Regions from separate parts of the Paenibacillus sp. JNUCC 34 genome, predicted to be linked through region 3. Evidence: riboswitches for the same ligand, from Rfam matches in the RefSeq annotation. Region 3 holds a riboswitch; each other region holds the start of a gene.
What was found. A riboswitch is a leader RNA that binds a small molecule or an ion and turns the genes downstream of it on or off. The one in region 3 is predicted to bind thiamine pyrophosphate.
Positions count from the first base shown of each region.

Region 1: another riboswitch for thiamine pyrophosphate. It lies ahead of AC2TF5_RS09170 (YkoF family thiamine/hydroxymethylpyrimidine-binding protein); the one in region 3 lies ahead of AC2TF5_RS04495 (ECF transporter S component).
Region 2: another riboswitch for thiamine pyrophosphate. It lies ahead of AC2TF5_RS25310 (ABC transporter substrate-binding protein); the one in region 3 lies ahead of AC2TF5_RS04495 (ECF transporter S component).
Region 4: another riboswitch for thiamine pyrophosphate. It lies ahead of tenA (thiaminase II); the one in region 3 lies ahead of AC2TF5_RS04495 (ECF transporter S component).

Region 1 is NZ_CM177770.1:1,944,820-1,952,882, forward strand. It holds gene AC2TF5_RS09155 (methyl-accepting chemotaxis protein) at 1-542, opposite strand, end outside; gene AC2TF5_RS09160 (class I SAM-dependent methyltransferase) at 741-1,463, opposite strand; gene AC2TF5_RS09165 (nucleotidyltransferase domain-containing protein) at 1,607-2,320, shown strand; gene AC2TF5_RS09170 (YkoF family thiamine/hydroxymethylpyrimidine-binding protein) at 2,507-3,106, opposite strand; TPP riboswitch at 3,183-3,283, opposite strand; gene AC2TF5_RS09175 (nitroreductase family protein) at 3,448-4,053, opposite strand; gene AC2TF5_RS09180 (ABC transporter permease) at 4,544-5,497, shown strand; gene AC2TF5_RS09185 (iron chelate uptake ABC transporter family permease subunit) at 5,487-6,431, shown strand; gene AC2TF5_RS09190 (iron ABC transporter ATP-binding protein) at 6,428-7,186, shown strand; gene AC2TF5_RS09195 (siderophore ABC transporter substrate-binding protein) at 7,370-8,063, shown strand, end outside.
Region 2 is NZ_CM177770.1:5,459,860-5,467,922, forward strand. It holds gene AC2TF5_RS25290 (glycoside hydrolase family 65 protein) at 1-432, shown strand, start outside; gene AC2TF5_RS25295 (EAL domain-containing protein) at 633-1,679, opposite strand; gene AC2TF5_RS25300 (diguanylate cyclase domain-containing protein) at 1,764-3,281, opposite strand; gene AC2TF5_RS25305 (VOC family protein) at 3,534-3,917, shown strand; TPP riboswitch at 4,007-4,118, shown strand; gene AC2TF5_RS25310 (ABC transporter substrate-binding protein) at 4,222-5,253, shown strand; gene AC2TF5_RS25315 (MTH1187 family thiamine-binding protein) at 5,299-5,592, shown strand; gene AC2TF5_RS25320 (ABC transporter permease) at 5,589-6,350, shown strand; gene AC2TF5_RS25325 (ABC transporter ATP-binding protein) at 6,428-7,231, shown strand; gene AC2TF5_RS25330 (TatD family hydrolase) at 7,256-8,063, shown strand, end outside.
Region 3 is NZ_CM177770.1:982,787-990,849, forward strand. It holds gene pdxR (MocR-like pyridoxine biosynthesis transcription factor PdxR) at 1-316, shown strand, start outside; gene AC2TF5_RS04480 (helix-turn-helix domain-containing protein) at 382-1,167, shown strand; gene AC2TF5_RS04485 (SDR family oxidoreductase) at 1,600-2,463, shown strand; gene asd (archaetidylserine decarboxylase) at 2,467-3,270, opposite strand; TPP riboswitch at 3,438-3,552, shown strand; gene AC2TF5_RS04495 (ECF transporter S component) at 3,637-4,266, shown strand; gene AC2TF5_RS04500 (ABC transporter ATP-binding protein) at 4,259-6,028, shown strand; gene AC2TF5_RS04505 (energy-coupling factor transporter transmembrane component T family protein) at 6,025-6,831, shown strand; gene AC2TF5_RS04510 (S-layer homology domain-containing protein) at 7,158-8,063, shown strand, end outside.
Region 4 is NZ_CM177770.1:4,857,367-4,865,429, forward strand. It holds gene AC2TF5_RS22705 (helix-turn-helix domain-containing protein) at 1-319, shown strand, start outside; gene thiE (thiamine phosphate synthase) at 457-1,131, opposite strand; gene thiD (bifunctional hydroxymethylpyrimidine kinase/phosphomethylpyrimidine kinase) at 1,128-2,048, opposite strand; gene thiM (hydroxyethylthiazole kinase) at 2,045-2,881, opposite strand; gene tenA (thiaminase II) at 2,943-3,614, opposite strand; TPP riboswitch at 3,757-3,860, opposite strand; gene AC2TF5_RS22730 (hypothetical protein) at 4,109-4,276, opposite strand; gene AC2TF5_RS22735 (helix-turn-helix domain-containing protein) at 4,378-4,635, opposite strand; gene AC2TF5_RS22740 (sigma-70 family RNA polymerase sigma factor) at 4,641-5,195, opposite strand; gene AC2TF5_RS22745 (hypothetical protein) at 5,568-5,756, shown strand; gene AC2TF5_RS22750 (hypothetical protein) at 6,011-7,126, shown strand; gene AC2TF5_RS22755 (copper amine oxidase N-terminal domain-containing protein) at 7,185-7,814, opposite strand.

The sequences.
Region 1 (8,063 bases), 960 kb from region 3:
TTTGTGGAATTTGTATAATTGCTAACCATCTGCTCAATCTCACGGATTGACTCACTCATCTCGGACACATCTTCCGATATTTCATTCGCTCCTACAGCAAGCTCGTTAGAAGAAAGGGACACTTGGTTCATAACTTCGATCAGGTTATGGTTCTTGTCTGATATATCACGACTGGATTTCATGACTTTACGAGTGATATCCGAAGTTTCCTGCAAAATTTTTCGAAGTCTCTCAACCATACTGTTAAAAGTTCGACTCAGATCTGACATGCCTCCGATTTCTTCCACTTTAAAAGTGAAATCGCCTTTGGCAATTTTGGATGAAACATTGGAAATATCAGCGAAAGATTGTGTAAGCGTTCTCTCGATTATCCGCGAAAGCGGGTATGTAAGAAGGGCGAGTGTAGCGACAAGCAGAATCCCTATTACGGTTTTGCCGAGAACGATTAGGGTTAGCAGCATTGGAACTGCAAATAGAACAGCTATCGCATAACAAGCAGCTGTTATTTTACTGGAGATCGGTAGCTTGTTGAACCACGACATAAGAAAGAGTTCCTCCTTTAAGCATAGGATATATTTACCATGATTATAACATTCTTCGACATAAGTAGATATAACGAATTACATTGTATGGATTTAAAATAATTAAAAATAGTTCAAATAGTCTATCCAGTAAAAAGCCAAAGGGGAAAAAAAGGTGGGTCTACAATGCTTTTCCCCTTGGATATGAACATCAAATTATCACTTTACAGCTTTGAATAAGGCGGAAGCTAAAAAATTCGTATTGTCCAATATCATCCGGTCATGTTGAAATAACGTTTCCCATAAGGAGAGATCAAGCAGTGCGCCTTCATCCCGGCATTCGAGCGTATCCAGGTGTTGGATTTGTTCCTGTTTCATTTGCTCTGTAAAGTGGTTGTATTCTAAGGCTTCCTCAAAGGAGAATCCACACTCTATGAGATGACTGCGCCATTCTTCACGATTCATGAGACGCGGGATACCAAAAAATTGTTCCAATTCTTTCTGCGTTTTAGACGGCATCGGTTTGTCCATCAGCAATTCACGGTCGTACAGCGTGCCTCCCTTGGTTAATACCCGGCAGTACTCGGATAGCGATTCGGTTGCATTGGTGAATACCGTGACTGACTCTGCAATCACGTAATCAAACTGTTCACCCTCAAATGGTAAAGAGCACACATCAGCCTTAAGGAAATTAATATCCAGTCCCATTGCATCAGCCCGCATTCGGGCTTTATTCAGCATGTTCTCATGCAGATCAACAGCGGTAACGTTATATCCTTGCTCGGTCAGGTGACATGCAGTTCTACCGGTCCCACAGCCTACTTCTAAAATACGGCTGCCTAGAGGGATTGGTTCTTTTCGGAATAACCTTAGGGTCGCTTCAAATCCTCCCGGATGAGCGCTTCCCATTCCTAATTTGGATAGCATGTTGATATAGTTCATGCTCTTGAGTCCCCCAATTCTTCCTTATATTCGGTGTAAAGTGTATTCGTCTATTTACCATATGTTTAAGGTACCTTTGGGGTTTTAGTTGAATTTAATAATTTGAGCCCGTTTTTCTCGGCTGAGGAGGTATTTATCAAACAATGGGGGAACGTATCGTGAAAACTGAGCCGTTCGAGGTAGCCAAACAACTGATATTTCGGGACTATCCGAATTGCTTGATAGCTGTATTGGGAGGAAGTGCAGGCAGAGGAGAGCACAACGAACAATCTGATCTCGATATTGTGCTTATAGATGACAGTGTGGAAGACTTCAATCGAAAAACGATTGAATCATTTGGCTGGGTCGTGGAACTGTTCTTCTTAACAACATCAGGATACCGGGAGCAGTTTGATGCAGGTGTAATGGCCGGAAATCCAACTCTGCAGCGTATACTCGCAGAAGGAAGAGTATTAACTTCTCGCCCGGAAGGGGAGAAGATTCGGGAAGAAGCACAAAGTGATCTGGATTATGGCCCGTTGCCCTATACTTCATTTGATATTGATGTAGCCCGTTATGCTGTAACCGAATTTATGATGGACTTAAAAGGCTCAGACAAACGTGTAGAAATGTGGTTTATCGCTCAAAAACTGACCACGCTATTATGCGAGTTTATTCTTAGAGTGAATCAACAGTGGACGGGTGAGGGAAAGACATTATACCGATTGTTGTCGGAATTTAATTTCAGCATCGCAGCGGATTTGGAGGAGGCGCTCGAGAGGTTGTATCTTTACGATGATCGGGAAGCCATAATCGAATTAGTGCCAAGACTCCTTGAGCCCTATGGAGGAACTCATTTAATCGGATATGAAGAATAAACAAAGGTAAGGGGCTCTTGCCGTTACTGAATCGCTCCCATCTCAATACATTAATATTGTGATTAAATCACACGAGTGGTTATCGTCCTTACTGCATGGTATAAGCAACTAAGTAAAACAAAAGAAATAAGGCTCGGCCAGCAATCAGGCCGAGCTCATCTTTGTTTTGTGTGATATAATCATGTGCTAGATTTCTTTTGGTGAAGGGCTATTGGCCGATACCACGGCTGTCATAACCAGATGGCTTCGGTCAGTTTGAATCGCATGCATAAAGGCATCTTCGAGTGTGTCGAACACTCTTGATAATGTACCGTCCAGCCGGCTGGCATAGTGAATGCCTTGTGTCAGAGTCCCTTTTGATTTAGCACGTTCAACCTCTTGATATATGATGTCCATATAATTATCTGTGCCAAGTGGATAGAGCGAGAAATGACAGGCAGTTTCAATATTAGCTGAACCCGCAAGGCCTTCGTTCATACGTGTATCATCTTCCGACATATACACATCACCTTTGCTGTCGCCTGGACATCCGATTGAGAATGTTCCATTAAATACGGTATGTACGCCAGTGGCCGCTGAATGTGCGAATATTGCACGGGTTACGTCAAATACATGTTCGGCTCTGCCTCTAATGCAAGTACATAAATCATCGGTATACATCCATACCTTGTCCGTGTTTACGGACGCCAATGCTTCTGTAATGACCTGAACGAACCTGTCAGTCATCGGAAATACAGAGAAACGGCAGCCTACAATTCGGCTGGTCCCGCATGCTGGATTACTCATACATAATAACCTCCTAATAAGATATAAAAAAAACTGCACCCTGTGAAGGAGTGCAGTTTTATGCTTATAGCAAAATAAACATAAAGCTCCACTTCCCCACGCTAGTATGACCTAGATCGGGTAGTAAGGGTTGACGAACAATTCGTCTCTCAGCACAAGGCACCCCTAGTTCAGCTTGAAAATAATTCATTAAGTTGAGTGAAAACGAACTTCAGTGAATTGATGATAAAATTGTTATAGCGATATTGTACTCCCCGTGATCGGGATATATCAATAAGTATAAGATACTATATAAAAGAAAGAAAGCACCGACTATCATCGGTGCTTTCTTGAATAGGTTCTTATTTAAACAGCTTTACGCGATCTTCAAGAGGTTTGAATTCCTTCTCGTGAGGCTCAGCTGTAGGGTTGCCGAAAGGCATTTGAGCTATAAGCTTCCAGCTTTCAGGCAGGTTCCATTCATTTTTTACCTTCTCATCGATCAGTGGGTTATAGTGCTGCAAGGAAGCACCAAGACCTTCTGTTTCAAGTGCCGTCCATACTACAAACTGAAGCATACCGGAAGACTGCTGAGACCAGATTGGGAAGTTATCCGCATAAGCAGCGAAGTTTTCTTGTAGGCCTGAAATTACATTGTTGTCTTCAAAGAAGAGGACAGTACCATAACCTCCACGAAAAGCAGCCATTTTTTGAGCTGTGGGAGCAAACTGCTCCTCACTTCCGCCTACCACTTCTTTAAGAATACCTTCTGTCATGTTCCACAGCTTATCGTGTTGTTCTCCTAAAAGTACAACCACACGGGCGCTTTGGGAGTTAAAAGAAGACGGAGTATGTTTTACAGCCTCATTTACGATTTCATGGATACGTTCATCCGAAATAACGGAATCTTTGCTGATTGCATAGTGGGAGCGGCGATTCTTAAGAGCAGTGCTGAAATCTGTTGACATAATATAAAATCCTCCTAAAATTATCATTTTTGCATTTTCACCTGATATAAGCATTTCCTTGATATACCTGTGATTATGCATCTTGGTTTCTAATACTTCGATCAATCATACATTCATATGGAGTTCTCACAACGTCTATCAACTTACGTTTTGTAAGAAATGATTGATACGTAAGTATCTTAGTATAATATAGAACACCTTGTCAAGATTTTATTAATCACTTTTTTTGAAGTTTAAACAAATAATTGAACCAGGGCGATTTAAACAAGTGATCTTATCATGAAAGAAACTTAATATTATGAACAAACGATGAACAAATGTGCTAATAATTAAAAGTATAATTGAGTTTGATTCTCAATTATACTTGTCGGGTTGAGAATGTGATGATATAATTCACTTTAGATCGCAAATGATAATCAATCTCATTGAGAGTGATATCGACATCCAGCCGGATCATACCGGAACTGCATCCCGCATAGAAGGAAGAGATATGAAGAAAAGATACTTGATCGCAGCAGTTGTGGTGTTATCCATTACTTCTTTATTCATAGGAGTGAAGGATATTTCACCGCTTGACCTGTTCCGCATGACGGAGCAACAACAGCATATTATGCTAGTCAGTCGTATACCGAGGCTTATCAGTCTAATTCTGGCGGGAGTCAGTATGAGTATTTGCGGTTTGATCATGCAGCAGCTCAGCCGGAACAAATTCGTATCTCCAACAACGGCAGGGACTATGGATTCCGCAAGGCTGGGCATTCTGGTAGCGATGCTGGTATTCTCAACTACGGGTCCTCTGATTAAGATGCTGGTTGCATTCTTGTTTGCATTTGCAGGTACGATGATCTTTATGAAGATCCTCGACAAGATCAAATTCAAGGATGCGGTATTTATCCCGTTGGTTGGATTGATGTTCGGGAATATTATCAGCTCGGTCGCTACATTCTTTGCTTATAAATATGACCTTATTCAGAACATGTCTGCTTGGTTGCAGGGTGACTTCTCGATGATCATTAAAGGGCAGTACGAGTTGATGTACATAAGTGTTCCTCTGGTCATTCTGGCTTACTTATTCGCTAATAAGTTTACTGTGGCCGGCATGGGAGAGGAGTTCGCAACGAATCTGGGGCTTCGTTACCGGAGAGTTGTGAACATCGGCTTGATCATTGTGGCTCTGGTGACAGCTTCAGTAGTTCTGACTGTAGGTATGATACCTTTTCTGGGGTTGATAATACCAAACATCGTGAGTCTTTACTTGGGGGATCATTTGAAAAAAAGCCTTTCGCATACCGCACTACTCGGGGCCGCATTTGTTCTCTTCTGCGACATCATCGGTCGAATTATCATTTATCCCTATGAAATTCCGATCAGCTTAACCGTGGGTGTAATCGGAAGCGGCATATTCATTTACTTACTGATGAGGAGAAAGGCATATGACATATAAAGCCAAAACCGGTCTGCTGGCCGCGGTGGCACTCATCCTGATAGGCCTCTTCTTGTTCATTGATCTTGGAGGTAACTGGGACTACGCGCTGCCGAGAAGAATCAAGAAGGTGTTGGCGATTGTTCTAACAGGCGGCTCAATTGCGCTGTCTACCACGGTGTTTCAAACGGTTACCAATAATCGGATTTTGACGCCAAGTGTCATGGGGTTGGACTCCTTATACGTCTTAATACAGACATTTGTCATATTCGCTTTCGGTTCTTTTAAACTGTATGAGCTGGGTAATGTAAACTTTCTGATCAATGTCGGCGGCATGATTCTTTTCTCGGGAGTCTTGTACAAGATTTTGTTCCGAAGGGAAGGAAACAACATATATTTCCTTCTATTAATCGGAATGATCTTCGGATCGTTATTCTCAAGCTTATCTTCTTTTATGGAAGTGTTGATCGATCCGAATGAATTCCAGTTTATCTCAGACAAAATGTTTGCCAGTTTCAACAATGTAAAAACAGAGTTGTTAGTCATTGCTTTCATAGTGGTGGCAATTACCCTGATTTATTTTGCCAGGTATTTCAAGTATCTCAATGTATTAGCGTTGGGACGTGAGCACGCGATTAACCTAGGTGTGAATTACGATTATGTTGTCAAAAGAATGCTTATTATCGTGGCAGTTCTGATTTCAGTAGCAACAGCACTTGTCGGTCCAATCACATTCCTGGGACTCCTTGTTGTTAACGTGGCGTATGAATTCATGAAAACTTATCGTCATTCCTACTTAATTACAGGTTCTATCCTGATCAGCATCATCGCTCTGGTCGGAGGTCAGTTAATTGTTGAACGAGTGTTTACGTTCTCAACAACGCTGAGTGTCATCATTAACTTTATCGGTGGTGTCTATTTCATATATCTGCTATTAAAGGAGAGTAAATCATGATCCAGGTAACTAACGTATCTAAAGCTTACGGCGGCAAAAAAGTCGTGGATAATGTATCGGTCTCGATACCTAAAGGTAAGATTACGTCATTTATCGGACCGAACGGTGCCGGTAAAAGTAGCCTCTTGTCCATGATCAGCAGACTGGTTACGAAAGACAGCGGAGAGATCATGATTGAAGGTAAGGAAGTTAGCCAATGGAAGAGTGGCGACCTTGCCAAGAAGATCTCGATCTTGAAGCAGTCGAATCATATCAGTCTTCGGTTGACCGTTAGAGAACTGGTATCCTTCGGGCGTTTCCCTTACTCTCAGGGCAGATTAACGAATGAGGATAAGAAATATATCGATGAAGCCATTCGTTACATGGAGCTGGAAGATATGCAGGATAAATATCTGCATCAGCTGAGCGGCGGTCAAACTCAACGTGCTTATATCGCCATGGTCATCGCTCAGAATACAGATTATATTTTGCTTGATGAGCCGCTGAACAACCTTGATATGAAACATTCTGTCCAAATCATGAAAATCCTCAGAAAACTGGTGACGGATTTGGATAAGACGATTGTGATTGTTATTCACGATATCAACTTTGCGTCCTGCTACTCGGATTATATCGTAGCTCTGAAAGACGGAAAAATTGAGAACGAGGGCAGAACCGATAAGATTATCCAGAGCAATGTGCTTAAAGGAATCTATGATATGGACATTGAGATTGAAGAGATTAACGATAATAAGATTTGTGTTTACTACGCATAAGCGTTAGTTGGGACAATTTCAAAAAGGAATAAGATATGCGATTGAGCTTATTCCTTCATAAATATTAAGGGGTCTGCTTGGCAAAGCGGAAGGATCTCTTATGACATGGTAATGTAAAATTTAACCTTATCTTCAAATATTTATATTAAATATAATAAATAAAAAAACAGGGGTGTTTAAGAAATGAAGAAAATGTTGATGTTATTTATGGTATCCTTACTTACACTGGCTCTTGCCGCATGTGGTTCCGATGAGAAGAAAACGGGTGCGAGCGGTAATAAGGAAGAGGCTACAGGCGATAAATTGACTATTAAGCATGAACTTGGAGAAACTCCAATTACAAAAAAACCTCAGAAAATTGTAGTATTTGACTTTGGTGTATTGGACTCGCTGGATAAGCTGGGCGTAGAGGTTACAGGTGTTCCTCAAAAGAATGTTCCTCCTTATATGTCCAAGTATAGTGAAGGTAAATATGAGAACGTGGGTGGCTTAAAAGAACCGGATTTTGAAAAAATCAACAAAATTGCTCCAGATCTCATTATTATTTCCGGCAGACAAAGCGATGCATACAAAGAGCTTTCTGAAATTGCACCAACGATTTACATGGGCGTTGACACAAGCAGATATATGGATTCCTTTAAAGAAAATATGAAGACTCTTGGTGAAATTTTCGGTAAGGAAAGTCAAGTCGAAGAAGAGTTGGCTGCGATTGATAAAGACATTAAAGCACTGAACGATAAGGTTACAGCAACTGGAAAGAACGCTCTGATTATTTTGGCGAACGAAGGAAAGATCAGTGCTTATGGTCCTGGATCCCGTTTTGGTATTCTGCATGATGTATTCGGATTTACAGCTGTTGACCCTGGTATTGAAGTCA
Region 2 (8,063 bases), 1.6 Mb from region 3:
TTCTATGAGCCGTTCACCGTGCATGAGTCCTCTCTCTCCCCTTGTGTGCATTCCATTCTCGCCTGCGAGTTGGGATATCAGGAGAAAGCGTACGAAATGTATCTTCGGACCTCAAGGCTCGATCTGGACAACTACAACAATGATACGGAAGACGGCTGCCATACGACCAGCATGGCCGGTACATGGATGTCTGTCATTCATGGCTTCGGCGGTCTGCGCGTTAAAGACGGCGTGCTTCACCTGAATCCGTTCATCCCGGGTCACTGGACCTCCTTCTCCTTCAAGGTTATGTTCCGGGGCTCCCGCTTGAAGGTGAACGTTACAGACAAGGAAATTATCGTCTTGAACGAGACCGATATTCCAGCTGCTATCAGTCTGAACGGCAAAGAGCACACCATCAGCGGTATGGGTGACGTAAAAGTGGCCAGATAATTAGCTTTACAAAATGAAGTCTGACGGGTATAAGAAAGCGGGTACTGTCCTCAAGGACGGTACCCGTTTTTTACTTTGGTGGAATATCCGGGGATTGCATCTTCCAACATGTTCATAGGCAAAAGAAAAAGCACCCATGGGTGCTATGTATGAGAGTTACAGCAAATATGTATTCAAATGCCCGGACCTCACATCGTCCATTATGAGCATATCAAACTGCGTTCATAGTCACACGGCGGGCGGCTGTCCGGCTTTCCGAACAAATAACCCTGGGCCAGCTCCATGCCGATTCCACGACAAAATTCAAATTCTTCCCTTCGTTCAATGCCTTCAGCCAGCACCTTCGCACCAAAATCATGGGCAATGTCCGTAATGGTCGACAGCTGCTTTTGCTGCGCCGGGTTCACATCACAATGGTCAATTAGACTCCGGTCAATCTTCACATAATCCGGCTTCAGCCTGATCATCTGTTCGAGCGTCGAGTAGCCGGCTCCAACATCATCCATCGCTACAGAAATCCCATTTTGTCGATACACCTCAAAAATAGACTGAAGATGTTTCACATCATCCATACGCTCTGTCTCAACCACCTCAAACACAAAATCCGTCGGATCAAGCGACAGCCGTTCAATCGTATCAAAGGTATGGGTGAGACAAAATTCCGGATTATATATGGAAGAGGGCAAAAAGTTCACAAAACGCTTAACACCCTTCGGTAGCCAAAGAGCGCTCGTCTCAATTGCCGATATTCTGGCCGCACGATCCAAGAACGAATGCAGTCCTGTCTTGCGCGCAGTTTCAAACAGCTCATAGGGCTGAAACGGCACGCCGTTCTCGCTCGAACGCAACAGAAACTCATAAGCTACAATCTGTTCAGAACCGTCCACAATCGGCTGCATAAAGCTCGTAAACTTCTTTTCCAAAATAATCTTAACAACATCATAATGCTTCATACGTTCCTCAAATTCACGTAGTGGCGTCCATTTATGCTGAACATCCGGCACAACTCCTCTAGTCACGCTAAAGTTCAATTGCTGCTGGATGTATGAAGGAAGAACTTGCATGTGCTGCAACATGAAGAGTATTTCCTCATGATCACTGTAATGGAGGGCACAACTTTCCGGTGTCTCCTCTACAGCACAGCCGTTCTCACGGAACATCAACATCAGCTCGGCAAATATCGGACGTATATAAATGATTCCCCGGTCCTCAATCGGTTCAATGGTGCTGCAGTTATTGCAAAACATGATTGTCCTCCTCAGCAAGCTCACTCACTATCTATACTTCTTATCGGCATATAGCTTACAAAATCTTTGCAATTTTTAACATTTTTATGATGAAACTGTAGGTGGAGATTGGGCATATAATTGCCAGTCTTCTCCACTTTCCTTAGCTGCATACATCGCAGAATCAGCTCGTCCGATCAACTCCTGATCATTCGCGGCATGATCCGGATATACCGCAAGTCCAATGCTAGCCCCCGTCTGGATCTCGACTCCCTCCAGCTCATAGGGCTTGCTCAACAGCGCGCTAATCTGGTCAGCTAGTTCCTCCAATTCTTTATCGTCCACGGCAGGATAGACCATAACGGTAAATTCGTCCCCGCCCAGACGGGAAACAATCATTCGTTCGCTGTCCAAGGAACACAATCTTCGGGCTACCATTTGGATAAGCAGATCACCGGTCCGGTGACCGTAGCTGTCATTCACGGATTTAAACTGGTTCAGGTCCATATACAGCAGACCCAGCCTACTCCCATTTTGGTCAGCATCCTCTATGCCCTCCATCAGACGGGCATTGAAATAACGACGGTTGTACAAGCCTGTGAGATCATCATGATGAGCCAGATACTCACTTTGCTTCAAGCTGTCATGCAGACGCTCCATCAGCCGGTCATTTTCCAATTGGATGAGCACCTGACGAACCAGAATAAACAGTACGCTAAGCGACAAGCCTGTAAACAGTCCGCTCCATCCCTCGAATCGCTCCGAGATTAGATAAAAAAGCCACCCAAGAACACCGTACGGCAGCAGATACTTTACCAAAAATGTCCCGACTGCTGACTGCTTGTCCTCCACGATGTCCTTTTCCCGCATTCCAGAAACCGAACGTACGCCCGCCATTCCGATAAGGAACACAGCCGTTGTCCAGAGCAGATCCAAATAAGGGTTCGGAACAGCCCCCACCAAATCGACAGTAACTAAATAAAATAGGTTACCGATTACAAAAGCTAAGCCACCAAAACAAAGATACACTGCAACCATGGCCTGAACTTGCTTGGCATTAGCATACAAGACAAGTGTGAAAAATATCAGTATAATGCCGCACACTGGATACATCAGGTTTACCCAGAGCGAGGTCCCTTCTCCTTCTAGGAGGTAACCCTGCAGTTGAGGCTTCAAGAGATATTCCCAACTTACCGTAATAAAGACGATAAATATAATAACGATATCAAACATAAACCGCAGACCTCTAAGCAGTCCTTGTTCTTGTCCGAACAAATAAACTAGCCCTGTGGTAAACAGCACCATCTCCATGGTCCAGAGCCAATCCGCGGCGCTCAGTTCAGCCAGATATTCTCCCTTAGTCCATATCGGATATGCCCATATGAACTGGGCTAGTCCTTCACAGATCAGTCCCAGCATGACCAGCATCCAAAAAATCCGCAGCGATCCCATATGCCGCAAGGCAACTAAAGCGAGGTATCCTGAAGCCGCCAGCGGCGCGATAACCGTTAGCACCCTCTGAACAGCTACGGCTTCCGGAGCCCAAAGCACAATCATAAATTGAACAAACAAATATATGACCGCCAGCCTCAGCGGTGTCATTCGTGCTATATTCCAGTTCATAAGCGTTCCCCCTGTAAAAGGTTAGCTTGTGTAGACATAATGTATGTAGTAGGCCTAAAGAATTATAATATCCATCTATTCAATGATACTTTTTACCCATCGGGAAGTAAAGAATAGAACGCAAAAGTGTAAGATTTGAACCCACCTGTGGAAGATCTTCTCCCTTTTAGTATCCCCACTTGACAACTGGGAATTAAATGCTATGATTCTTTTAATTTCTTAAACTTTCATTATTAAAGGAGTGCCTGGAGAATGACACAGAGACGACTGGATCATGTAGGTATTGTGGTACGGGACCTGGATAAGACGCTTGCATTTTATACGGAGGTTGTCGGACTTGAGCTGAAAGGACGGCTTACACATACGAACGGAGTCATAGAGCTGGCATTCCTCGGCTTTCACGGTGCAGATGAGACCGAAGTCGAGCTTATTCAAGGGTACAGCGATTCCCTTCCGGCTGAAGGGACGGTCCATCACTTTGCTGTAAGCACAGACAACATTGAAGAAGAATACGCCCGGGTAAAAGCTCTGAATGTACCGCATTTAGATGAAGAAATCGTTACTCTGCCAAACGGGCATCGCTACTTCTTTATTCACGGCCCCGAAGGGGAGAACATTGAATTTTTCCAGCGCTGAGGATATCCATAGCTTTCAGACCTTCACTGGACAGATGTTGAAGGCCGGACTATAATACACGTAGTTAATCATAAATTATGTGAACAACTTCATAAGAATCGGGGTGCTGGAATTGGCCGGCTGAGATTGTATACCTTAAATATACTGACCCTTATACCTGATCTGGGTAATGCCAGCGTAGGAATGTGTATCTAGCGGTCTCTTTATACCGCTATCAACCTTTGCGCTCGTATGCGTCCCGAATATCGGGACGCTTTTTTTGTGATTAGGTATGTAGAAGTAAGTGTTCAGAAGGAGAGAGAACATGGTACGGAATAAAAGATGGATGTCCTTGGTCATAATCTGCACGGTGCTGCTTGTTGTTGCCGGATGCGGAAACAAAGAAAAACCGAACAATGAAGGAGCTAGTGATTCGAACAAACCTGCTGCTGAGCTGCGAGACGTTCAGGTTATGCTGGACTGGTCGGCAAACACGAACCATACAGGGCTTTACGCTGCAAAAGATCTTGGATATTACGAGGAGGAAGGGCTCAACGTCAAGATCATACAGCCCGGTGCTGGCGGCAGTGATGCTCTGGTCGCCTCAGGCAAAGCTGACTTCGGTGTCAGCTACCAAGAAAGTGTCACTCTGGCACGGACTCAAGGCGTGCCGCTCGTTTCGATTGCAGCTGTGATCCAGCATAATACGTCCGGATTTGCCGCTCCGGTTGACCGAAGTATTAAAAAAGCAGGCGATTTTGAAGGTAAAGCTTACGGCGGTTGGGGTTCCCCTGTAGAAGAGGCTGTGATGAAATCGATCATGGAGAAAGATAACGCCGACGTAAGCAAGGTAAAAATGATTAATATGGGAGATGCGGATTTTTTCACTGCCGTGAAGCGCGATATTGATTTTGCCTGGATCTTTTACGCTTGGACCGGTATTGAAGCCGAGCTTCGCGGAGAGAAACTGGATATGATTTATGTGAAAGACTATTCAGAAGCGCTGGATTATTATACACCTGTACTGGTAACGAGCGAGAAAATGATCAATGAAGATCCGGAACTGGTCAAAGCGTTCATGCGCGCCACGGCTAAAGGCTATGACTACGCCATTAAACAGCCGGAAGAAGCTGCAGCACTCCTCTCCAAGGCGGTACCTGAGCTGGACAAGGATCTGGTTCTGGCTAGCCAGAAGTGGCTCAGCCCGCTTTACCAAGACGATGCTCAACGCTGGGGAGAACAGAAAGAAAGCGTGTGGAAGGGTTATGCTGAATGGATGTTTGAACGTAAATTGCTGGATAAGCCGCTCGAGGCAGGCAGCACGTTCACGAACGATTTTTTACCAGATAGCCCGTAAATCGCAGAACAATAGATCCGATATAACGAAAGGATGGAATGGACCATGGCAAGTACACTGCTCAGCATTCAAGTGATTCCCAAGACACCCGACGGCCGGGACAGCATACCTTATGTAGACGTAGCGATCAAGGTCATTCAGGAATCCGGTGTCAAATATCAGGTGAACGCGCTGGAAACGACACTGGAAGGAGAACTGCCAGAGCTGCTGAAGATTGTGAATGATATGCACGAGGCACTTTTCAAGGCTGGCTGTCCGAGCGTCATATCCCAAGTGAAAATAGCGCAGAATCCCGAAGGAATCAGCATGGATCGGCTGACTGAGAAATACCGTCCATGAGGATTTGGTGGAATCGTCTATGGCCGCCCGTTGTGGCGGTCCTCTTCTTTTTAACAGTGTGGCAGCTGGCTGTCTCCTGGTTCGATGTGGAAGCCTGGATCCTGCCTCCGCCTTCGGACATCGCCCGAGAAGCCGCTGCCGGAGCCGAAGACCTGCTCGGACATACGCTTGCCACCCTGCAGCTGACACTGATTGGCTTCGCCATCGGAACGGCTGTCGGTTTGATCATCGCGCTGCTGCTTCATCTGGTCCCTTGGATGAAAACCGCGCTGTATCCGCTTCTCGTTGTGAGCCAAAATGTGCCGACAATTGCGCTGGCTCCACTGCTCATGATCTGGTTCGGGTTTGGAATCTTACCTAAAATTATTGTCATTACACTTGTATGCTTCTTTCCGGTTGCTGTCTCAGCTATGGACGGTCTCGCTCGTACGGATCGGACAATGATGAATTACATGGAGATGGCCGGTGCAAGCAAATGGCAGACGTTCCGTAAGCTGGAGCTACCTTATGCCCTCCCCTCCATCTTCTCTGGTGTCCGGATTGCAGCTACGTATTCAGTCATGGGCGCGGTGATCGGGGAGTGGATCGGCTCGGACAAAGGAATCGGATATTTCATGATGCTGCAGAAATCCGCTTACCGTACGGACCGCGTATTTGTCGCTATTTTTATCATTGTCTTGTTAAGTTTACTCATGGTTGCGCTTATTACCCTGCTGGAGAGACGGCTCATCCGTTGGAATCCGAAGCAGGAGAAATAATCTTCGCACCAATTTACAAATAAGGGAGGTGTTTTCAGGTGAAGGTCAAATTAAATCCTGCGAGCCAACAACACCAAATGGATCATCCTGAAAACTCGAATAAGCTCTCCTCTCCGCCTGTGCTGGAAGCACGTGGTATCACTAAGTCATTCCGGGATCGCAAACAGGAGGTCCGGGTACTGGATGGTCTTTCACTGACCGTACAACCTGGACAATTCGTCTCCATCATCGGACCATCCGGCAGCGGAAAGAGCACGCTGTTTCACATTATAGGCGGGCTAACTGCGCCGGACGCCGGCAGCATCTGGATGGATGGTGCAGATGTAACCGGGCAAAAGGGCTTGATCGCCTATATGCCACAGCAACCTGCCCTCTTCCCATGGCGCACGGTCGAAGACAACGTGCTCCTTCCACGTGAACTCGCTGGCATGCCCAAGGTACAAGCACTGGAGGAAACGCGCCTCTGGATTGAACGGGCGGGACTTACCGGATTTGAGAAGGCTTATCCGCACACGCTATCCGGCGGCATGCAGCAACGGACCGCTTTTCTTCGAGCGATGATGAGCCCGCAGGAGGTGATGTGCCTGGATGAGCCGTTCAGCGCACTCGACGCGCTGACCCGCAGCGACATGCAGCGCTGGCTGCTCGATATATGGGAGGAGCATCGTCGCTCCGTTCTGATGATTACACACCATATTGAAGAAGCGCTGCTTCTGTCCGATACCGTATACGTCATGTCGAGCCGTCCTGCCTCCATTCTGCAAAAAATCGAGGTACCTTTCTCTCGTCCCCGTCGGGAAAATATCCTGTCAGATCCGGCTTTCCTGGACTTGAAACACGAAATTTCTGCTATGATGCGTGAAGAACTGCGGAAGCGCTGAACTTTCAGGTAAGGAGATGAAAAAATGGCATCTGTTCATACAAAACCGGATACGGATTCCTTGAATTTTCCCCTGATCGATGCTCACATCCATCTAGATACATATCCAATTGATCAGCATCTTTCCATTGTTGAAAGCCTGCCCTTATACGGCGTGGAATCCGTTATCTCCGTATCTATGCATCTGGAATCTTGCCAACGCAATCTCGAGCTGGCACGCCGATTCGTTGACCGCGTGAAACCCGCTTTTGGCTATCACCCTGAACAACAAATACCGTCTCTAGCCGAGATTGACTCCCTGTTCGCCTTTATGGAAAGTCATCTGGATGAGATGATCGCGGTGGGAGAAGTCGGGCTTCCTTACTATTCCCGGCTCGAAGCGCAATCCAGCGGTAAGGATTGGGACAACCGCCCTTACGAGGACTTGCTGGAGCGGTTCATTATAATTGCCAAAAAGCATAACAAGCCGGTCATCCTTCATGCCGTTTACGAAGACGCTAATATCGCCTGCGACCTGCTGAAGAAACATGATGTAACTTCAGCTCACTTCCACTGGTTCAAAGGATCGCCGGAAACGATCATGCGGATGGCTGAAGCGGGCTACTGCATTTCGTTCACCCCGGATCTGCTCTACGAGCAGGAAATCCGTGAACTGGCGCGCCTGTACCCAACCGGTCAGGTTATGTCCGAAACGGACGGACCATGGCCGTTTGAAGGACCGTTTCTAGGTCAGGCGACACACCCTCGCATGACCGCCGACGTGGCATCAGCCTGGGCCGATATTCAAGGCCTCAGCCTGATGGAGGCACGCCGTATTTTGTATGACAATGCCC
Region 3 (8,063 bases):
CCGGCTGTATGGAGGGCGACATCAGTTTTTTTGCAGTCAGATGAAAGAAAAGGCAACACATTTGTTTCAACTGGAACCGGGTGATGCAGGTTTGCATGTCTATGCAAAATGGCTTCACGATGGTGAGAGATATGAGCTTTTTAAGAAGGCCGCACGCAAGAGAGGCGTGGAATTCAGGGATGCGGCTGTATACCGGCTTTCCCCCAGTTCCCCGGCGATCCCGGCGGCATGCTTCGGATTCTCCCATCTGAATGAAGAACAAATCGAAAGAGGTGTATCCCGAATGGCTCTCGCATGGGAGGACATGCAAAAGTAAAAAAAAAGGAGTATCATGGTGATAGAGAGATAGATAACTTTGGAGAGACAAGGGGGAGTGACGTGATGCTGAACGCATCGCTGTCTTCATTTGTAATCAAGCCCGCCTTGGCCAAAATCGCCTGCGAACCGGGGTGGAAATGGCAAAAGCGCGAAAAGCCGATGCAAAATTACGACTTGTTTTACGTGTGGAGCGGGGAAGGGACCGTAGTGCTTAATGATAAGCCATTTGAGGTAGGGAAAGGAAGCTGCTTCCTGTTCTACCCTGGTGATCATACGAGTGCCACACATAACCCTCAGAAGCCGTTAGTTCTAACCTATATACATTTTGATATTACCGATCCTGTCAGCGAGGTGCCGGCGCCTTATCGGAGGCTGAACGAGACGATGGATTTTGAATATTTGCTTGCCAGATACGTTCGGCTGTACCTTGATCAACCTTACGGGGCAGAAGAAGAAGGGAAAATCATTTTAAAACAGCTGATGATCTACCTGCTCAGGGAAGACCGGGATACACCAGTGATCAAAAAAGCGAGCAATCATCTTACTGAAGCGATTCATGAGATTGCCAATTATGTTAGACTACATCCAGGTATACCGCACCGGGTCGAAGATCTGGCTGCACGAGCAGGGCTGTCTCCACGCTATTTTTCGATTAAGTTCAAGGAGCTTATCGGCACGCCGGTACAGTCATATATTATCAAAATGAGAATAGAGCGGGCCCAGCATTTATTACTCCACCAGGGAATGAATGTGACAGAGGTGGCGGATGCTCTCGGATATAGGGATATCTTCTTTTTCAGCCGCCAGTTCAAACAGTACACAGGGAGAAGTCCTTCTGAGGTTCGCTAAAGGAGGATAGATCTGGTTCACGGGGAAATTGTAAGGGGAATATTCTGAATAAGGTCTTGAAAAGACAGAGAGGGGGTACCGGCAATGAGCCAAAGAAGACGGATGCGCAGCCTAATTTCCAACTGCGGGGGCTGTGGTATTTTTAGAAACCGCTTGCGTCGGTTTAAGAATACGAAGCCTAAGCAGGATTTATGGTTCTAATTCATTCATAATACATTTCAGCACCTTCGTTATTTCCCGAGAGGAATGATCCTACCCGGCGAACATAGCGGGGTGCTTTTTTAAATATTAGATTTATATGTTTCACGTATGATGCCGAAGGCGTTTATTCTTGGTTAGTATGCTATTGAATCTACGTATGGCGGATACTAAGATAGATAGAACGTAGGGAAGCTTAGCATTGGAACAATCAAGGTCTGAAGGAGAGAACGAATGGGAAGCATGGGGGATTTTACAGGGAAAACAGCATTCGTCACAGGGGCTTCTAGCGGTTTTGGGCTTCTGATATGTCTTGAGCTGGCGGCGCAGGGATATCATGTGGCGGCAGGAATGCGAAGGCCTGAAGGCTCGGACAGATTGCTTAGTTTAGCAAGGGAAGCAGGATTGGAATCACGGATTCATGTGGTCACGCTGGATATATGTGAGCCGGAATTGGTAAAGAACGCTGTACTTGAAATTGAGAAGTTATGGGGGCGTTTGGATCTACTTGTGAACAATGCGGGTGAGGCCGTTGGCGGATTTGTAGAAGAAGTACCGCTTGAAGCATGGAGGAAACAGATGGATGTGAATTTTTTCGGAACCGTATCTGTGACACAAGCCGCTCTCCCGCTTATACGCAAAACAGGAAAAGGCAGAATCATTTTTATGAGTAGTATTAGCGGAGTAGTTGGATTTCCGGGTTATGGACCATATGCCTCCTCAAAGTTCGCTGTAGAAGGATTTGGTGAATGCCTCTCGCTGGAGCTTCAGCCGCTAGGAATCGATGTAGTGCTGATCGAACCTGGTGCGTATGGTACACCCATATGGAGTAAAGGTTTTAGCGATATTAGTGCACAAGAGGGATCTCCTTATAGGGCTATGCTGGATGATGTGCTGAATTTCTCAAAAGCAACCGCCGAAAGCAGCGGCGACCCTCGAGAGGTGGCCCATCTGGTGGGGGAAATCGCACGGATGAAATCTCCCCGATTCAGATATCGGCTACCGAAGGGCACACGTATGACATTTACAGCCAAGCTGCTGCTGCCTTACCGGATGTTCCAGCGCATCGTGTTGAAGACGCTGAGCAGGAAGTGCTGAAATTCAGGAGTTCTTGGCTGACGGCTTGTGAAGTAGGCCGAGGAGTTCTCCCATCTTGACCTTATCCCCGAGCTTTAGATCACCACGAGGTGTGAAGGTTCCGTTCTCCGTCAGCAGGACGACGGTAGAGCCGAATTCAAAGTAGGCAAGGTCATCGCCGTTGCGCCATTCATTCGCCTTCTCGTCGGTATAACGAATACTGCTGACATTCATAGCGCCAACCTTAACAACGGACACTTCACCGTGTTCATGTCTGATATATGTTATGAGTCTTTCGTTGCGGCTGAGCACATTTCGGATATTGGTCAGCGCAAAATCGTTTACCGGATACACCTTGCCCCGGAGATGCTCGCTTTCCGCTTTCTTACCTGTTACCGGAGAATGAATCCGGTGGTAGTCAGTAGGACTTAAGTAAAGTACGAACACATAGCCATTAAGATAGTTCCCCATCCGTGGAGAATGGTTCAGTAGTTCGTCGACGGTATAATCCTGGCCCTTTACGTTCAGAATGGTTCCCGCTTTGATGGGTCCCATGCCTGTGATGAGGGCGTCGACTGGGCTGGTCATTGCGCCCGCTGTTTCATCGATTTCGCGCATGCCCATTTTTAAACGGCGGGAAAAAAATTCGTTTAGCGAACGGTATTCATGTATTTCTTTTTCAGCCTCATGGGCGGGAATTTTGTATATTCGAATAAAAGTTGGTATGAGATAACGGCTCCATCTGCTGTGGGAAAAGCTACCCATGATGCGGGATACCCACTTTCGGGAGGAGAGTTCTGTCATCAGCTTCAGTAATTGTTTAGCCATGTAATTCTCCTTTGTGCTTGCATTAACAAATAGCGTTTTTGGATATATGCGCACTCTGCATTATATTGACATAGAATAGGGCCTAAAGCAATAAAAAGGGGATTTTGAAAAATAGGGGCTTGCAAATTCAGGAAGGAGTGGTGTATTTTAAAGTCAGCTTAAAACCGAATAGGGAATACGGGGGCTTGAGTGAATCAGGCTGAGACTGCAGATGTTGATCCCGCTGCTGACCGTTAATCTGAACTGGGTAATGCCAGCGTAGAGAATATCCGACCCTGATAGGGCCTATTTTCCGTCTGCGCATATTTTCCAGACGGTTTTTTGCCGTGTTTGTTAATTTAATTTGGGGTAGGAGGAGAAGCTGTGATGCAATCTGGTGTTGAAGCAAAAAAGAATGGAAATGTTAGAAGGGGACTGCGGCTTAGTGATATTCTCGTTACGGTTCTGGTCTCGCTTGTTCTAGGTGTGATATACCACTTCTGGGGTTCGGTATACAGCTTGTTTAAGCCGTTATTTTTTGAGGCGGATGAGATGATGTATGGCATGTGGTTTGCAGCAGCTCCGCTTGCTTTTCTGTTGATTCGCAAGCCAGGGGTAGCATTAATTGCAGAGCTTGCAGCTTCGCATGTTGAAGTACTGTTCGGAAGCGGCTGGGGATTGAATCTGCTGCTGTACGGTATCATACAGGGTCTGGGAGCGGAACTGGTGTTTGCCGCCTTCCGTTACCGGAAACATGCTGCCTGGACTGTTGCATTGGCCGGTGCTGCGTCTGCGATCGGATCGATGGTGATGGATTTCTATTTAGCTTATACAGACAATTATGTGTGGTGGATGTTTGTTGCCAAGTACAGCATGCGTGTTGCGAGCGGTGCGTTAATTGCAGGACTTCTGATGTTCGCTTTGGCCAAGGCATTAGAGCGGACGGGTGTAACCTCACTGCTTCGGCCTGCTTCAGCCAAAGATTATGAAGCTTTGGACGATCCGCGCCATGTGTGAGAACCCAGGTGATCAGCATTCAGCGAGTGCTGGCGAAGGAATAGTGCCATCCCATTCATTATATGTGGAAGGGTTGCGGCTGAAATTTCCGGGTGAAGACCGGCTGCTGTTTAAAGATTTGTCTTTTGCTGCCCAAAAAGGGGAAAAGGTACTTCTGCTCGGACCGAGCGGATGCGGTAAATCTACACTGCTTCAGGTACTCAGCGGGATGATACCCCATGCGATAGAGGTGCCAATGAAATGCTCGAATCAGCGGATTCCGTCTTCTTGGGCGTATGTGTTCCAAGATCCGGACACCCAGTTTTGCATGCCGTATGTAGATGAAGAACTGGCCTTTGTGCTCGAAAACCTTTCTGTGCCACAAGAAGAGATGACAGGCCGGATGCAGGAAGTGTTAAGTTCCGTTGGCTTGCGATTAGAAAATTTACATATACCGATCAGCCATCTCTCTCAGGGGATGAAACAGCGCCTTGCACTCGCGTCCGCACTGCTCCTTCAGCCGGAGGTACTGTTTCTGGATGAGCCTTCAGCGCTGCTGGATCCGGAGGGGCGAGAACAGATTTGGGAGGCAGTGAAGTCCGTCTCAGATGGACGGACGCTGATTATTGTGGAACACCGGATTGAAGAAATGGCAGCTTATGTGGACCGGGTGGTGCTGTTTGGCCCGGATGGAGTAATTCTGGGCGAGGGAAGTCCCGAAGTTGTGTTTACCGCGTTTCAAAAGGAGATAACGGAATACGGCATCTGGTATCCGGGGGTATGGGACGATTATGCTGGATCTCCAGCCGGGGCGGAAACCTTCCGACTGTTAACCTCGGATAGGGTAAGAGCAGGGGAATTACGTAAAGGTGTAGACGCAGAGGGTATGTTGTGTGATGTCAGTGCTGCCCATTTAGGAGAGTTATCCCCAAACGCGAGTGGCGGTAATACAAGCCGAATGATGGGATGGCATGGTGGAGAACAGGAACAATTCCATGTGGGGGTAGTGAATCAGGACCCGATACTTGAACTGAGCAATTTCACGGTGCTCCGCAAAGGGCAGTCGGTTGTGGCAGTTGATAAAGCTACGGTTTATCCGGGCGAATTCGCAGCCGTTATCGGGCCGAACGGAGCAGGCAAAAGCTCGCTTCTGCTCGGTCTGATGGGACTGCTTAGGGCGGAAGGGGAATACCGTCTTGGCGGAGATCTTGTTCCGACAGGGAAAAAGAGAAAGGAACGCAAACTCCGTCAAGCAATGCTGCGGCGAATCGGCTTTGTCTTCCAAAATCCAGAGCTTCAATTCGTCACAGAACGTGTCCTGGATGAAGTGGCCTATTCTCTTCTCGTAGACGGAATACCGTCCGAAGAGGCAGTACTGGCTGCGCGTGACACCCTGAAGCGGTTTGGGCTTAATGGGCTAGAGCAGCGTCATCCTTATCAGCTGTCGACCGGTCAAAAGCGAAGGCTAAGCGTGGCGACCGCAATGGCACGAGAACCAGAGATCCTGCTGCTGGATGAGCCAACGTTCGGACAGGATGCACGGAATACGTTCTCCATCCTGGAAATGTGCGAAGAGCTGCGCCAAGCAGGTACAGCCATTCTGATGGTAACCCATGAGATGCAAATTGCCCAAAATGCGGCAACTCATATATGGGAAGTCCAGAAGGGGAAGATTTTTTCGCAGCAGGCTTCTTCCAGATTGAAGGGAGATCCTTTCGATGAAAACGGTGCTGCTGAGGGTTCGGGAGAACGCAGCTTGGTGCTATCGGGGGTGAGCCGATGAATTTCTGGAAGCCGGATCGGCTGACCTGGCTGCACCGTGCGAATCCAGTCATAAAGCTTGGGGTGCTGATGGGACTATTCTTAATGACCGTGTTGACACATGATATTGATTTTGTCATGTATCAAGCTGTTATTTTTACCGTATGTCTGTTGGTCTTAAGTGGCATAAAGCCTTGGAAAATGCTTCTGTTCTTCCTTCCGTTTGCGATCGCGTTTCTATCTTCATCTTCCTCGATGATGCTGTTTGGTCGGGGCGAGAATATATGGTGGGAGTGGGGATTGTTCCGTGTGTCGGAAGAAAGCTTTTATCGGGGGCTACATCTTGGGTTTAAGGGAATCACGTTTGCGGCTGAGGGTCTTCTATTCGTAACAACAACGTCCTCAGTAGATCTGTTTTACGGATTGATGCAGAAGCTGAGACTTGCTCCCAAATATGCTTATAGCTTCATGGCTTCTATCCGACTGCTGCCGATGGTGTGGGAGGAATATGTAGCCCGCCGTCAGGCACTTCAGATTCGTGGTCTACGGCCGATTCGGGGAGTTAGGGGCGTGGTACATAGAGCAGGAATGTATGCTGTTCCGCTGCTTGCCCAGAGTATCCGAAGGGCCCATCGGGTCGCGGCCGCGATGGAGGCAAAGAAGTTTAACGGGGAGAACGGAAAACATAGAACCTACTATTATGTGTCCCGGTTCACCGTGTATGATGTGCTCATCGTCCTACTGTTGGCAGGAGCTGCTTGTACGGCTTATGCCATTGCCATTCGTTATCCTTGGTTCGGGATCGGCGATGTGCGATTTAATTGATTTTGGGAATATATAGTGCTAAACTACATGTAAATACTTTCCTGCTACCGTATAAAGCGGAGCTTGCCGAGATCTCGGTGGGCTCCGTTTTTTTTCGTGAAGTTCTGCGTAAACAGTAGGAAGTGTGCCTATTTTACTAGAAGGAGTTATAGGAATATAATACCAATTTAATATAAAATATGATAATATAGTAACGATTTTACTATAGCAATCCTAGATAAGCTGAACTGAAAATTCCCAGCCTTAGCATCACTACGAATGCGGATTATTCTTACGATCGCTGTTTTGAAAACGCATTAAAAATATATTAAGGAGAGTGAGTGATTATGAAAATGTACTTTAAGAGTGTGCTAGCCGGTTTAATCGCTATAGGTGCTGTATTTCCATTTACGGGTACTGGGGAGGTTTTAGCAGCTACGAAATTTAAGGACGTGCCGGGAAATCATTGGGCAAAGGACGCTATTTATTCGGCAGTAAACAAAGGTTACTTTAAAGGGTATTCGGATGGAACGTTTCGTCCTAACGCCAATATTACCCGAGCGGAATTTGCAGCATTGATGTCAAGAGTGTCCAATAACATGGTTGCAGATGAGCTTGGTTCATTTTCAGATATTAAAGGACATTGGGCTGAAGCGGGTATTACTAAAGCCATTGGTATGGGTTTTATTTCAACACAGGATTACCCAAACGGCTTTAAACCAGGCACTTCACTGACAAGAACGGAAATGGCGAAGTGGATGGCTTCTGGGTTGGCTGCTAAGAATGAAGATTTTAAACAGGCTCTCTCAGATACAGAGGATACATTGGTTCCTGTTGCCGAATATCACAAAGGTGGCTTGAATAAGTCTGATTATCCTTACGTATCTGTAGTGTTGGGAACCGGTCTTATGGCAGGATATCCTGATGGAACCTTTGGACCAGGTAAAACTACAACCAGAGCCGAGGTAGCTGTGATTCTTGCAAGGTTAGAACAAGTACAAACGAAGCAAGCAAGCTCTTTTAGAGACTTAAATGAATTCCGTGAAGTAGGGTTGACGGGGACAAATCTGTTATCTGCTACACCGTATGTTTATAGAGAACTTATTAATTCGGACAAAGTAGCGAGTTTTGATCGATTTGCAAACAAGCCTTACAACATGCTTTATAATCGCGGAAAAATGACGGTTCATAGAATGATTGTAGTGGATGCCAAAACACTAACTAGCCATAAAAATATATACGGAAAAATGTTC
Region 4 (8,063 bases), 2.2 Mb from region 3:
GATGCAATCGATTACAGTGAGATTAGGCATTGTTATTAGAGAAATAAGGAAAAGTCAAAACTTAACCCAAGAGGAGCTTGCCGAAAAAATCGGAACTTCGTTTAGTTATATTGGTAGACTGGAACGAGGAGAAGGCAACTTCACCGTGCAGACCCTAGAAAAAATAACCAATGCGCTTAATATAGACTTCTTCGATTTCATGTCCTTAGGCAAAAAAGACAATGAGATCCTGCTTGAAGTTAATTCCCTGCTGCTTCAGCAGGATGAAGACAACCAGCTAAGAGGCTTAAACATCCTCAAAGAGCTATACCGAAGATAGTTTACATGTAATACCTTCTGCTGAAGCACTACAAAAAGAGCTTTTTCCACCTCTCAGTGGAAAAAGCTCTTTTCAAGTTCCCAACTTATGATTCATATGCTGTATTCTTTCGCCCGAATAAAGCGAATTCAAAGTCATCAACCCAACCTCACTACTGCCCGGTTCAACATGGCCGCTATCCCCTCCACTGCACTCCTAACCCGCTCCGCCTGCGTCACCGCAGATATCATCGCCACACCATCCGCGCCTGCACGAATCACTTCCCCCGCACGATCGGCGTTAATGCCGCCGATCCCAACGATAGGCAGCTCAATTCCAGCTCCACGTAGCTCACTCAAAATCGCAGTGCCTTGCGCTGCCTTCGCATCGTCTTTGGAGATCGTCGGGTAGATCGGCCCGACACCGAGATAATCGGCGCCGTGAAGAATCGCCCGGCGGGCTTCTTCCACCGTGTGGGCGGAAACGCCGAGAATCCGGTTCCCGATTCGCTCCCGGACGGAATCGGCGGATTCATCGTCTTGGCCGATATGTACGCCGTCGGCGTTCAGTTCCAGCGCCAGCTCGACATCGTCGTTCACGATGAACGGCACGCCAGCTCGGCGGCACATGTCCTGCAGCTGGCGAGCGAGTGTGAACATCGGCTCACTGTACAACGCCCCCGTCCCCTTCTCGCGGAACTGGAACAACGTGACGCCACCGGCTAACGCCTCTGCCAGCACCCTCTCCGGCTCTGTCCGGCAGTTCACACTGCCCATGACCAGATACATCCGAAGGTATTCGCGCATCAATGCGGGAGAAATTCTGTCCCTCATCGAAGCACCTCCTGACGACGGCGACCGTAGGCCCAATGGTTTGTCGGGCCGTGACCCTCGCCAAGATATAGGCCGTCCTCGATGGCCGCCTGAATGAATGCTCTGGCATTCGCAATGGCTACTAGTGGAGACATCCCTTTGGCTAATCCTGCGGCAATCGCGGCGGAGAACGTACAGCCCGTGCCATGTGTATGGACGGTGTGCACCCGTTCGCCGGTCAGCTCTGTGAAGACCGATCCATCATAGACCAGGTCAACGACCTGCCCGCTCCCTTGGCGGTAATCATCATTACGGCTAAATCCACTCTCACCGCAACCTGTGCTATTTCCACCAGTTATGCTCTCTTCGCTAAAGCTACCATCCTCGCCCCCATCATGCCCGCCCTTAATCACAACAATCTTCGGTCCAAGCTCACGGATACGCCTTGCGGCTTCCCGGCGGTCCCACATTGACCGGATGCTCATCCCGGACAATACTTCGGCTTCCGGGATATTCGGGGTAACGACCAGTGCCAAGGGCAGCAAATCCTCCTTGAGTGCCTGCACCGCTTCTGTACGCAATAGCTCGGCACCTCCTTTAGCGATCATCACCGGATCGACAACAACTTTCTCCCAGCCAAATTTCCGAATCTGTTCTGCCACGGTGCGGATAATATCTGCACTAAACAACATGCCCGTCTTCAAAGCATCCACCCCAAGGTCTGACCCTACGACTTCAATCTGCTCTGCCGACGCTTCCGGAGGTAGCGGATATACCCCATGAACACCCAGTGTATTCTGCACCGTTATCGCAGTAATAGCCGACATGCCATATACGCCAAGCTCCTGAAACGTCTTAAGGTCCGCTTGGATTCCGGCTCCGCCGCCGCTGTCCGAGCCGGCAATCGTCAACGCTCTGGGAACGTGAGTGCCCGTCATCGTCTCTCACCTGCAGCGGCTGCACCCAATTCGCGAATAACGGAGCGTCCCTCCAATGAGCCCGGGTGTAGCTTGGCGAGCTCATCCAGAAACGCAACCTGGAAGCTTCCGGGTCCGAGATCAGACGTACGCTCCGCTGCTTGCGAAGCCGCCGCACCATAGAAGGCGAGGCCTGCAGTACCTGCCAGCATCAATTCCGGTTCAACCGAAGCAAAAGCACCCAGCACCGAGGTCAGCAGACAGCCTGCTCCGGTCACCTTGGTGAGCAGTACGTCTCCACCGCTTATGATCCGTACTAACACTCCATCGGTAATGACATCCTCCTGTCCGGTGATCACGACCATCGTGTTCAGATTCCGCGCAGCCCGAATCGCTAGATCCACATTACCGCCGTCCGCGCTGTCTCCGGCATCCACGCCTTTGATCTCTCGTTCCTCTCCCACAAGATGGGCGATTTCGGCCGCATTGCCCCGCACGAGTGAGATCTTGACCTCGCTGAGAATTCGCAGAGCCGACTCCGTCCGAAACGTCGTGGCTCCCGCTCCCACCGGATCGAGCAGTACCGGGACGTCGTGAGCATTTGCCGACTGCCCGGCAACAATCATTGCATCCACCAATTCACGGGACAAAGTCCCGATATTCAGCACCAGCGCGCCTGCGATCTTCGCCATATCAGCGACTTCATCAGGCGAATAAGCCATCACCGGAGATGCTCCCAGCGCATAAAGGCCGTTCGCCGTAAAATTGGTCACCACCACATTCGTCATATTATGTACGAGCGGTTTATTTTTCCGCACCTTTTCAAGAAGAACAGAAAGCTCTTGATCCAGCATATTCACATTGATCAGCCTCTCTTATCATTATGGAATCGCAAAAATGTCACACGTCCGAAGTCTACACCTGCAATGGCCACTCTTCCTGCCGGTAAGCCATGTCCCAGAACATATACTCCAGCTGGCAGCTGAGCATGAAGTGTTCAGCCATACGCTCACGCTCGGCAGCCGTTGCTTCTTGCGCCCACGCATCCACACGATTACGGAAATTGGCTGCTGCATCCTCGGCCCGGTTCCCGTAAAAATATATCCACTCATAGAACGGATGGGTCTCATCCGGCTGAACTTCATCCAGCAGTTTCCGGCCGATCTCCAGATACGTCCAAGGACAAGGCAGCAGCACGGCCATGATCTCACCGAGACTGCCTTCATGCGCAACCGTCAGCATATGATGGATATAATGATGCGCGGCCGGAGCGAGAGGGTACCCTTGCATCTCTTCATAAGTTACTCCTGCGACAGCACAGAAATTTTGATGCGGGTGAACTTCGCTGTGGAGTATAAAAGAAATCTGTTCATTAAAATCTGCAATCTCATCCCGTGTTCTACATTTAGAGATCGCGATCCCGTAAATCCGCATATAGGCATTCAAATACTCATAGTCCTGTTTGATATAGTGAATTAGCTGTTCCTTGGACAGATTCCCATCTGCAATACCTCTCACAAAGGGATGCTCATAAATGGCCTGAAAAATGCCGTCCGCCTTCTGACGGAGCTCTTGCGTAAAACTCACTTTCCCCACCTCCAAATAATTGAAGAGCAGGAAGTCCCGTAAGACAGCACCCTCGGAACAACACAAAAAAAGCCGCCCCGAAAGCTGGAGCGGCTTCATCTATATGCCTATGAGTGTGTACGAACACATCGCATTTAAGACCTTATGACCGACTCCACTTTCCTACGCTAGTATGAACTAGATCAGGTTCAAAGGGTCCAAGATATCCTCTTGTCTCAGCCGCTAACGGCTCCCCTAGTGGACTTCCTATTCTATTGAATAATACTGTACAAAGGTTTACGGAATATGTCAAACATCTCCAGAGAACCACATACGAAAAAACTATACAACATCTAAGCAAAAATAAAACCCGAATCACCTCTTACTTAAGCAGGATGAATTCGGGTTATTAATTAAAGCAATTTCAATTGATTGTATATAGGTACAACCCAATCAGGTAATACTCTTTCTTGATGCTTTATGTTGCCACTCTCAGCTTCCAGCACGCTTTGGATTCAATTATCTTTTCCCGAGATATATTCTTTGACCCCATTAGAATACTCCCTTATCATTTTGCCATGTTTATCTTTATAAACGACATATGATCCGTTTGCCTTGGCATCAAGCCTTGCACGTTCCCCCGTCAGCTTAATCAGTTTACCTAAATGGTCATCCCTTATCATAGCTGAAACCTCCGGCTCATTTTCGTTAAAACCTTTCGTTCATAAATAATATCACAAACCGAGTATTTGCAATAATTTCCGTTACCGTTATGCCATTTTTTCTAATCTGTTAAAAGATCAAGCATTTTCACTTCTTCGAAATCCATCAAATCCCAGAATCCAGGAACCGTTTCTAAATCATATTTATAGATTGCTTCTATCATCTTCAGGTTTACTTCTTGTTTTAAATCGTTCCTATCTTGGTTAGAAGTTTGCCACATTGATTTTTGGATCTTCGGGGTATATTTTTGTATTATTGTTTCCATCGCGATTGCATCTTTTTCCTGAGCTTTTTTAATTAAGTCCATTAACGATTCCATATCCTCTACACCTCTCCATTAGTTAAATAGGTCCTTAATTTGTTTAATGCTTTTGTTCTTGTTTTCGAAATAGCTTGCTGTGTAACCCTTTTATTATTCGCAATTTCAGTATCTGATTTATTAAAAACATACGCATCTAACAATACTATTTTCTCTGTTTCTGTAAGTCTTAAGATGGCTTTATGAAGTGGCAAGCTGCTAATAATATCTTCTATCGAAGAGACCTGTGTCTCTTCGATAGAATGATCTTCTGTAACTATGTAGGGGAAAGGACCCTTGGGATCGTTCTCTGGAAATAAAACAGACCTATTCCTTTCTTTCCTTTGCTTTTTGTCATAATCTATCGATGTAAAATGGATTAGTGAGCACATATAAGCTGTGAACCTGAGCTCAATAAAATATTTCTTGAATGCCTCGTCTACCTTTTTCTTATTTGCATGTGTTGGTTCATTAAGATAGTTAGTTAGCAACTCCATGTGGTTTTGATTCTTTAGGAATTCGATTATAATAGGCTGTTTAGATAAGTTCCTTATTATCTGGTTATATATTTTGGAATTCATAAGCGCCCCCCCATGCTGGCTCCATATTTATATATAGAGAGATCTTACGACATCATTTAACAACCTATTTTCAAAAAATATAGGATCATATGTTCTTATTTTATCAGTAAGTTATTGGATTTTAAATCAAAAAGTACCGAAACAAAAAACTGTGTAATAATCATTCAATCTAAAGTTTGAAACAAAACAAAAAAGACTATCCATGAAATTAGCTCATGAGATAGTCTTTTATTATTTATTTACTAATTACGTTTTTTTTGATTCGTTAATTGAGAAAGAATAAATAAAACAAAGCAAGTTAGTGGTTGTGGAAAAATAATGTGACCCTTCCTTATATGTAGAAATACTTTAGGAAGGAGTTGAGAACGTTGTATGCAAGTAACAGATGTAATCTCGCTTATAACTAATGTTGGATTTCCTGTCACGCTTTGTTTTATTTTGATTCGTTATGTTTTAGAAACCATTGGCGAAAAAATGGACAAGTTAGATAACTCACTTAATGAACTGACTAAGGCTATTCAATCATTTGAAAGCAGCAGAGAAAAGAAGACAGATATATAAATTCATAATTTTTTTAGGTATAAGGTTGTTTTTACATTCTCGAATTCCTCTTTTATAAGTACAAGGTGAGAGAAACAGAAACCTTGAAAACATAGAAGGAGGTAGGAGAGAGCTCTCGGTCCGGAATCCATAAAGCAACAAAGAAACGTTCGTCAGTAATAGTTATACTACTGTATCGCCCACAACAACATGTAAGTACCAAAACTTGTTTCACAACACTATGCAATTAAAAAAACTATTTGGAGGTTTTCAATATGCCTTGTCCACAATCTGATTTGCCAATTGTGCAGATTCCTTTGATCCCTGCAACCCCAGCCCCACCACACATAACTGGTATTAAATCTGGTTCCACACGGTTTATGATTTCAGATAACCCAGAAACTATCGGTACTCCAACTGATCCTGTTTGGCCAGTGAAATTCGAAGGTGGTTTCGCAACATTGTGGCATGATTATGTGGCTGATAAAAATACGCTGAGTTACAGAATTTTTGTTTGGCATCTTAATAAAACTGGAAAGACATTAAAATACGGGGTAACTATTGGAAATGGCTCTAACGCTACTTCCAGTCCTGGTACTATCCAAATTTCGGGATTAAAACACTCGGTTGATACTGTAAAAGGGTTTATTTCGCATGGAATTTGTACTGCGAAAGCATTGTTGGGTAACACCTTAGAGAGCGCAACACCAACTGATTCTAGCATTACAGCTGGAAATGTTGGTCTTGTGAAGGAATGGACTGTACCGGATGGCTATCTAATCGGCGGTGTAATCGAGTTTACACTTAAAAACAGTTCATCTACCACTGCACCGATGGCATTTAGAGTAAGGTCTTCGGTTGCAGATACCACTACGGCGAATCTAAGAACCAACCAAACAGCAGTTATTCCTAGACTGGGAACACATCCACGTGGTTCTTGGAATTTCGCAGACATTCAAAGTACTATTAACTTCCAAACAGGCGCTCTAAACTCCTATCAATACTACAGCTTTTCTAACGGAACAAGTGATAATCTTATGACACAAGCTACAAGTTACGACCCAAGTAAAGCCTATGGTGATAATAAAGGTCATTATGGGGTTAAAAACAAAGTAAATATTACTTTCAAAAACACATCTACAACAGAAAGCCGAAAAATCAGAGTGTGTATCACTTCACGAGTAAACCCTTTCGGTGGGGCTTGTCAATGGCATAATAATGATACAGTAGGCATCAAAACCTTGAATATTGGTTCGTCTAGTCAAGACGCAGTTCAGGTGGTCACATTTACACTTGCACCAAATGCATCTGCAACATATGCACTCACAACTTCGACAGCTGGCTCTCTATCATCACCAGGAGTTATCGCGATTCAAACCTTGGCACCATAATGTTCTAGAATTAAAAACAGCCTCTAATCTTAAAGATTAGAGGCTGTTGGCTGTTTTGTTATTGGTTTTTAATGGAGAGTCCTGGGAATACGGTATAATCATTAACGTCAAAAGTTCCTACTTTTCTCATCGATTTTATTTTTCCTAATGCTATTTCAATATCCCAGTTTTCTCCGAATAGCTTTTCTTCCTGATAGATAACTTTTATTCTTACTTTAACCGTATTATCTTTTGATATCTGAGCATCAACAATGTCATAATCAACAATTGCTGGATATATGCCGCCGATCGGGATCATGTCAAACCCTTCAACAGATATTGATTTAATCAACTCAGCATCACGATTGTCATAGCCTGCTACATAGGTAGTAATAAGGTTTTGGATCACAGCCCAGGTGCGACCATCTATATTAAGGTTCTGATCCCAAACATCTTCCTGAGAGTCTATCTTACTTTTTATGGACACTGTTTGATTCTTTTGGTCCCAACTTACATCAGCTCCTAACGCTTTAGATACAATGCTTATGGGGACCATCACTCGATTGTTATTCAGCTGTGGTGCGACATCCGACTTAATTTGTTCTCCGTTTACGACGATTTTGATTGTTCCCCTTGCAAAAGCCATGCTTACCGCAGCAGTTAAAGCAATAGCTATTGCAATTAATGAAATAAATAACTTCTTTTTCATATTATCCCTCCATATAAATTATTGTACATACTAATGACGCAAAAAATTGGATATAGTTTCAATTTTATAACCTAAAAATTATAATTTAAATCATTTATTGTAATTATATACGATAATTCCTTAACGAAATCACATGCAGCAAGGCGTTCTATTGGGTCCGTTTGGAATGCTTCTATTTCGTAACTATGGATGGAGTCGCTGTCGATCGCGATGTGTCTGCAATTAAAGATACGCCCGAATAAAGCGAAT